DNA from 2 places in the Paenibacillus suaedae genome. Region 1 is predicted to be linked to the other one. Evidence: predicted binding sites of a transcription regulator. Region 1 holds the regulator's gene; the other holds the start of a gene.
The links. Region 1 encodes NrdR, which represses ribonucleotide reductase genes. Its sites were predicted from a motif close to AACACNATATATNGTGTT; they were not measured.
Positions count from the first base shown of each region.

Region 1 (4,217 bases):
AGGGGAGGTTGTCTTTGCAGATGAGACAAGTCGCAAAGCGTTAGAAAGCATCACCCACCCGGCTATCCGGAAGGAAATCCAGCGTCAAATGCATCGATATGAGACGGACTATCCAGAACGTCTTGTTGTCGTTGATATTCCGCTCCTGTATGAGTCAGGTCTAAGCGAGATGTTCGATTCGATATTGGTAGTGTATGTTCCAAAAAGTGTTCAATTACAGCGTCTAATGGAACGGGACGGTTGGAGCGAGCGCGAAGCTGAACAGAGGCTGAATGCTCAGTGGAGTATGGAGAAAAAGCGAGAGCTGGCGGACATTATTATCGACAATAGCGGTTCGCTGGAAGATACGATCAAGCAGCTCGACCATTTCTGGTCGGAGAAAGGCTTGCCATGAATCGTATGATGAAAATGCTCCGCAAAAAGAGAGTGCTATTGATGTTGTTTTTGGGCATGCTGTTCTTGCTGTTCGTTCAGTCGCAATGGCTGGGGAGATGGATGTACCCGATAGCATATGAAGACGAGATCCGCAAATATGCAGCTCAATATGATGTAGATCCTCTGCTTGTGGCTGCTATCATTCGAGTGGAGACGAACTTCCAAGCGGGGCGCGAATCTCGCAAGGGAGCGATTGGAGTCATGCAGCTGATGCCGGAAACGGCCACATGGGCGATGGAGCAGTTGAAGATGAATAATCGTTGGTCTTTGGACGAATTGAAAAATACGGCCGACCCGAATATTCTTATTGGCACATGGTATCTAAAATCGCTGCATAAGCAATTCAATGAGAATTGGATAGCGGCGATCGCTGCTTACAACGCGGGTCCCGGCAATGTGAACAAATGGATTCGCAACAAAGTATGGGACGGCAGCTATGACACAGCCAAGCAGCAAATTCCATATGGGGAAACAAAGTTGTACGTACAGCGTGTTATCCATTATTATGATAAGTATAAAAACATCTATCCGAAAATGAAGTAGAATGAAGAAGAAGCATCGGACAAGCCGATACCGTTATCGCGCATGATGTCCGACGCTTCTTCCGTCATTATTTGTATTGACCTGCAAGAGATTGTTCAGCGATTTGGACAAGGCGCTTCGTGATGTAACCCCCGATAGAACCCGTGTCACGAGTTGCCATGTTGCCATAGTATCCGTCAGATGGGATGGCAATGCCCAACTCTTGTGCGATCTCGAACTTCATTTGTTCAAGAGCTGCAGTCGCTTGAGGTACGACCAAGTTGTTGCTGGAACGATTGTTTTGGCTCATTTGATTCACCTCCTTGCGGTTGGTAATTGTATTGTGTGCATTCTTTCAAAGATCATTACAGGTAACCACTGGTAACTTTTTAAAAAGTGAATTGTGATAAACATCAAGAGTAGAACGGAGGAACGAAAATGAAGTGTCCTTATTGTGACCACTTAGGAACAAAGGTACTTGATTCTCGTCCAGCGAACGACAATAAGTCTATTCGCCGCAGGCGGGAGTGCGAGCTGTGCAGCAGACGCTTTACTACATTCGAGATGGTGGAGGAGACTCCGCTCATCGTTATTAAGAAGGATGGAAGCAGGGAAGAGTTCAGTAGGGATAAGATGCTGCGCGGACTTATTCGTGCCTGTGAGAAGCGTCCCGTATCTGTGGAACGGCTGGAGATGATTGCTTCGGAGGTCGAGAAGCAGCTGCGCGATACCGCCCATGCGGAGGTAGACAGCCGTGTCATCGGTGATTTCGTCATGGAGCAGCTCTATCCAGTAGATGAAGTTGCTTATGTGCGGTTCGCATCGGTCTATCGTCAGTTCAAGGATATCAGCATGTTTATGAAGGAACTGAATCATCTTCTGTCGAAGAACGCCCTTGGCGAACACTCAGATAAATAGTTTAAACAAGCTCGGAAAACCCCTCAAGCAGTAAACTGTTTGAGGGGTTCTTTGTATTTTATCGAGCAATCAAGTGTGGATTGATGGATAGGTGCAGATCTACATTGCAGACGACTTTCCATCGTAGCGGGCATTTTCCCCGATTTGAGGAGCCAGAGCGCTATCTTGATATTGTTAGTGAGTTTTTCGTGCAAATAAAAACTCCCTCAAACATTTGAGGGAGAATAGACGTTAAAAAATAATTCTTCTACGGGTGTCAAGCAGCACGATAGCAAGGAGATCGAAGAGCACCAACGGCAAGATGAAAGGGAAAAATGAAGTGTGTACTTTTCCCGCATGCTTTACGGAGTTGACCTTTAAGTACACTCTCTTTTTATCTACTTTCACGATGGTGCCTGTATATACGTTACCGTTTTTGGCCTTTATCTTAACGAATTTTTTCAAGTACTTTACACTTTTGGAGTAATGAGGGGATAACGTCTTAGACGTGATCTTCTTAGGCGTGATTTTTTTAGGCATAGAAAGACCTCCTTTTCGCATAATAGCGGAACACACAATGTGCTTAGATATGTTATGCACGATGTACGAAAAGGGTGTCATAATGTGTCACAATTGTCCCTGATACCATTGTACGAACCCGAGTTTCCAGGATACGTAGTAGCATAATGCGATTCCGCCTAGCAGAAGGAAAAGCAAGATCCAATCCTTCCAGGTGACTCGAAGCTTCACATAATAAGTTCTTCCACGTCGGCCTGTGAATCCCTTCGATATCATGGCGGCAGCTACACGCTCCGACTTGCGAATAGCTGAAGCGAGCAGTGGAATCGCATAACGTTTCCATGCCCGCAGCTTGCTCTTCCAGCCGTGCTCCCGTTCTATGCCTCGCATGCGGTGCGCATCCTGTATGATGCGCAGTTCTTCCTTGAAGAAGGGGAGGAAGCGATAGCCTGCCAGAATGCCGTATGCCCATTTGGGCGGCAGCTTGCACTGCTGCATCAGGCTCAGCATGAATCGCACAGGATCTGTCGTCAAGATGAAGATGAGCGACAAGGCGGAGAAGATAAGCACTCTTAGTCCGAGTGAGATTGCCTGCTGGAACGTGGCCTCCGTAATGATGAACGACCCCCACTGCCATAGAATGGCACTTGAAGCGGGATCGGCAGAACGCGGGAAGACGAGGGCCGTCCACACGTAGCCGATGCCCATAATGAGGAAGGGGCAGAAGCTAAGCAGCCATTTACGCCATGATATGTTCCCCAATAGGAATGTAAATAGAACGATGTAGACAAGGGCTGCAAGCGGTGTAACCGGATCGAACGTCAACGACAGCATTATAACCGCTATAATGATCGCAAGCCCCTTAATGCTTGGATTCCAATCACGGAGTATCAGGATGATCTCCTCCTTCGATACCTGACGTCTGTGCAAGTAGGCGAGATGCCACCGCGAAGTTCATCGGCATACGCAGATGACACTTCTCCACGAGCTCAGGGTGCTCACTCCACAGCTTGGAAGGGCTGCCGTCAAACCGTATGCAACCTTCATCTAGCACAATAATTCGGTCGGCATAGGTCTGAACCCACTCCATATCATGCGTGATCATCAGGACAGTAGCGCCTGCTTGGGTTCGTGCTTGCAGGGTGTCCATCAGCTGCTTGGATGTATAAGCGTCTTGTCCATATGTCGGCTCATCGCATAACAATAGCTGTTGGCTGTCGGTAAGAACGGAAGCGACACTAAGTCTTCGCTTCTGTCCTTGGCTGATGGAGAAGGGATTGGCATTGGCAACCTTGTTCAAGCGGAAGCGTGTCAAGGCTTCTCCGACATGCTGCTGTACTTCTTCTTCGCTCAGAAGCTGCAAGCGCATCCCGAATGCAAGTTCATCGAACACGGTATCAGTAATGAACTGATGCTCTGGATTCTGGAATACATATCCGATGAAGGCTCTCAGCTCCCGCTCCGCATATCGATGAAGAGGCATGCCATTCAGAATGATTTGACCTTCATCCGGCTGTGTCAATCCAGACAAGAGGGAGGCGAGGGTAGACTTCCCAGCTCCGTTTGGGCCGACAAGTGCTACCCATTCCCCTGCATGCAGAGTAAGGGACACGTGATCAAGGATTACTCTTCCTTTACGCCGATAGACAAGGTCGTGCGCTTGCAGGACTTCCTCAGGCTTTCGTGGGGAATCGTTAGATTGAGCTGATGTTAGGATGCGCATTGCATCCTGCTGTACGCATTCAGGCAGCGACAGCAGCAGCTTCAAGAGATCTTCGTCTGTGAGTGCAGGGTCTGCGGCTGTGAGACGCTGACGAACGAACTGATCATCATAATTGCTGAAA
Region 1 is NZ_JAVYAA010000001.1:1,008,817-1,013,033, forward strand. It holds gene coaE (dephospho-CoA kinase) at 1-394, shown strand, start outside; gene RQP50_RS04440 (lytic transglycosylase domain-containing protein) at 391-978, shown strand; gene RQP50_RS04445 (alpha/beta-type small acid-soluble spore protein) at 1,046-1,267, opposite strand; gene nrdR (transcriptional regulator NrdR) at 1,396-1,875, shown strand; gene RQP50_RS04455 (hypothetical protein) at 2,107-2,394, opposite strand; gene RQP50_RS04460 (energy-coupling factor transporter transmembrane component T family protein) at 2,482-3,267, opposite strand; gene RQP50_RS04465 (ABC transporter ATP-binding protein) at 3,254-4,217, opposite strand, start outside.

Region 2 (4,217 bases), on a different contig from region 1:
CGGGCGTTCCTGAACATATTACAGCAGGTGAAATTATTCGCGTGCTGGAAGGGCCAATCTCCCCAGTCGACTTCACGGAAGAGGATGATCCGGCTAAGCGTGACTTGTGGCTGCGTATCCGGGACAGCATTGCGCAGGTACTTGATTCCACGACTCTTGCCGATCTGGTTAACTATAAGGATGTGGGAAGCCAGGACAGCTACATGTTCTATATCTAGACGATGGATGGATAGCAAGCTATAGGTTGACGACCACTTATCTTGAGAGTGAAGTTTGATATTGTTATTTGTCATACGGATTAGCAGAAACGAGGGAATACAATGGAACGCATCTATTTTGACCATGCAGCGACGACTCCGCTTCATCCAGACGTACTACAAGCCATGACCGACAGTATGCATCAAGTGTTCGGAAACGCTTCCAGCGTTCATGCGTTCGGACGTGAAGCGAAGCTCGCCTTGAATCAAGCTCGTGATAGTATTGCCGCCCAGCTGGGATGCCAGCCGCAGGAGCTTGTCTTCACGAGTGGAGGAACGGAAGGGGATAATGCTGCCATCTTCGGTGCAGCATGGTCTGCCTGGCTGCAGCAATCGTCAGAAACTGCTGCTCAGCTAGGAAGCAGTGGCGATGCATCCGCACGCAAGCCGCATATCGTGACGACTCAATTGGAGCATCATGCAGTGCTGCATGCGTGCGAGCGCTTGGAGCAGTTGGGCTTCGAGGTTACTTATGTTGCGCCGGATCAGATGGGTCGAGTATCGGTTGAGGCAATTGAAGCTGCGCTGCGCCCGCATACTTGTCTCATTAGTGTCATGTATGGCAACAACGAGGTGGGCACACTTCAGCCGATAGAAGAAATTGGCCGCTTGGCACGTGAGCGTGGCATTCTGATGCATACGGATGCTGTTCAGGTGCTCGGGCATTTGAAGCTCGAACTGCACGCGTTGCCGGTTGACTTTGCCAGCTTTTCTGCCCATAAGATTAATGGACCCAAGGGAGTAGGCGTTCTCTATGCTCGCGCAGGTGTTCACTGGGATCCTCTGCTGTATGGTGGAAGTCAAGAACGCAAGCGCAGAGCAGGGACGGAGAATGCAGCAGGGATTGCCGGAATGGCGAAGGCAATGGAGATAGCGAATGGCTCACTTCCAGCGAAGCTGGAGGAACTTGCGCAGGTGCGCAGCACGCTGTGGACAGAGTTGTCAGCAGTTCTCGGCGATCGAGTGGTCATGAATGGCCATCCTACTGAGCATTTGCCGCATATATTGAATGTTAGTTTCTTGGATGTGCCTACGGAGACAATGCTGATGAATTTGGACTTGGCGGGAATTATGGCTTCGAGCGGATCTGCCTGCACATCAGGCTCGCTTGAATTGTCGCATGTGCTAGAGGCTATGGATTTACCAGATGAGCGCAAGAGAACGGCTGTACGATTCAGCTTCGGTTTGGGCAATACTAGGGAAGAGGCTGCTTGCGCTGCGCAACAAATTGCAACCATCGTATCACGTGTTCGTACTAGACAGTAAGGGAACTGTCACAGCGTGAAAGGAGGGGCGTTTGAAGATAACGCGGCATGTTGGCCGGGGACGTACGTGAAATGAGAATCTCCCTGATTCTGATGAGGAACGTCCTGCATTTGGAAGTGAATGCCGTTAGCTGAAGAGGGGGCCCCGATATGAAGCTGTTGGAACTAATCGGCCTTCCCGTATACGGAATCGAGACGGGGAAGCGGTTGACCAAGGTAAAGGATATCCGCATTTCGAATGATTGGACTATCACACATATAGAGCTTGAAGGTCGTTCCCGCAAGGGATCACCACCTCCTTCTGTGAGCTGGGAAGAGGTAACGGCTTGTGGTGAGGATGCAATAATGATCGCGAATGATACAGCCATCCGGCATACGGAGGCTATCCATATAGAGAGGGCTTTCTTGACAGGGAATGGAGCGTTGAAGGATTTGCCTGTCATGACAAGTGAAGGATCGCAATTAGGATGGGTCGCCGATGTTTATTTTCAGCCAAATATGGGTAACCAAGTAACAGGTCTGGAAATTTCAGACGGTTTGCTGTCTGACTTGTTGGAAGGCAGACGGCGGATAGATGGGACAAGCCGCTTGAAATGGGGATCAGATGTTATCATCTTCGAAGATGGCGGATAACCTGAACGGTACGAACAAATTAGTCAATGGACGGAATGGTGAATACGATGTTGCGATGCCCGAATTGCAATTCCAAAGATATCGGGAAAATTGGTTCCCACCAATTTTATTGCTGGGGATGTTATATAGAGCTGACGGTGAACGGGGACAAGATGTCAGTTTACCAGGTCGAAGAGGATGGCACATTAAGCTCTCTAGATGACTTGTTTTTTGGTGATGAATTTGCTGCACCTTCGTTCCCAGAGGCGCAGGCTTCATCGTAAGGGTCAGGCAGAAATATCCACCATATGGAACATAAGCGCTCGTAACCGCCTTATAGAGGCGATTGCGGGCGCTTTTTGCATGCTCGGCCATTTGTCCGTGATGAATCTCATATTGTGAGAAAAAGAGTTCGTTCATAATGCATATTGTGCTCATTTTCAAATAACAACACTAGATATAGTTAACATAGACAAATTGCACTGAAAATGATGGTACATAAAGAGAAAGGAATGAGTTTGATATGACGATGGTATCCATGAAACGGACGAACGCAGTATGGGATCGGAGCAATCGGACCAGTACAGAGCGGCTGACGGCATCGCTGCATGAGATTGTTGACGGTGGCAATCAGGATCTGATGCAGGAAAATGCGAATGTAGATGGAAGATCGCCAATGGGTATGATGGGGAAGATCGCTAGCGAAAGCGCACGCTGGTATGCGGTTCAACATCTGCTGTCTGCAGACGTAAGAGATGCAGTGGAGCAGAACCTGATGTATCCACATGATCTTGATTTCTATGCCTCCGGTACGACAACGTGCTGCCAGATTCCTCTGGGCAAGATGTTGAAGCAGGGGTTCAACACAGGTCATGGATATATGCGCGAGCCGCAGGATATTAAGAGCGCGCTTGCGCTGGCATCGATTATATTGCAGGCGAACCAGAACCAGCAGCATGGCGGACAGGCGTATCCGATGTTCGATTATGATGTGGCCCCTTATGTGCGCAAGACATTCAATCGCCATATTCGCTATATGGAATCACTGCCGCTGCAAGCAGACTTCGATCTAGAGACAGAGGCGTGGAGACTAACGGAGCGTGACGTATATCAGGCTTGCGAGGCATTCATTCATAATGCGAACTCGATGCATTCTAGAGGCGGTGGGCAGGTACCGTTCATTTCATTGAACTATGGCACGGACACCTCTGTGGAGGGGAGAATGCTGATTAAACAGTTTCTTCTCGCAACGCAGGCCGGTCTTGGTAGAGGAGAAACACCTATCTTCCCGATTCAAATATTCAAAGTGAAGAAAGGCGTCAACTTCGATCCTGCTGATCCGAATTACGATCTGTACCAGCTTGCCTTGCAAACGACAGCGCAGCGGCTGTTCCCTAACTTTGCCTTTCTCGATGCTCCGTTCAATTCGCAGTACGATAACGGCACACCCGAGAGCGAGGCATGCTACATGGGCTGCAGAACGCGCGTCATGGGCAATGTGAACGGGGACGAAACGGCGATCGGCAGAGGGAACTTGTCATTTACCTCTTTGAATCTTGTTCGCCTTGCTATGATGTCGTCCAGTGTGGATGATTTCTTTGGCCGATTGGACTCGCTTCTGTCCTTGACAGTGAAGCAGTTGAGGGAGCGATTCGACTATCAATCGAAGAAGCAGGTGCGTGACTTTGCTTTTCTTATGAAGCAAGGGGTATGGCGCGGAAGTGAGGACTTGCAACCCGAGGATGAGCTGGGAGATATCCTGAAGCAGGGGACACTTAGTGTTGGCTTTATCGGACTTGCTGAGGCGCTTGTAGCGCTTGTTGGTTCCCATCATGGCCAGTCTGAGGATGCACGCAATCTAGGCATGCGCATCGTGTCTCATATGCGTATGCGAATGGATGAGGCGATTGAAGCGACAGGTCTTAATTTCTCCTTAATCGCGACGCCGGCTGAAGGTCTATCGGGTAAATTTACGAGCCGGGATCGAGATGATTTTGGAGTGAGACAAGGAATTACGGATCGGAAATATTACACCAACTCGTTTCATGTACCCGTCTATTACTCGTTGAAAGCAATCGACAAG
Region 2 is NZ_JAVYAA010000002.1:1,287,872-1,292,088, reverse strand. It holds gene cymR (cysteine metabolism transcriptional regulator CymR) at 1-218, shown strand, start outside; gene RQP50_RS13405 (cysteine desulfurase family protein) at 321-1,523, shown strand; gene RQP50_RS13400 (PRC-barrel domain-containing protein) at 1,673-2,155, shown strand; gene RQP50_RS13395 (hypothetical protein) at 2,203-2,418, shown strand; gene RQP50_RS13390 (anaerobic ribonucleoside triphosphate reductase) at 2,664-4,217, shown strand, end outside.
Region 2: RQP50_RS13390 (anaerobic ribonucleoside triphosphate reductase) is a predicted target of NrdR. The motif match lies at 2,584-2,601, and genes of this name have one in related genera.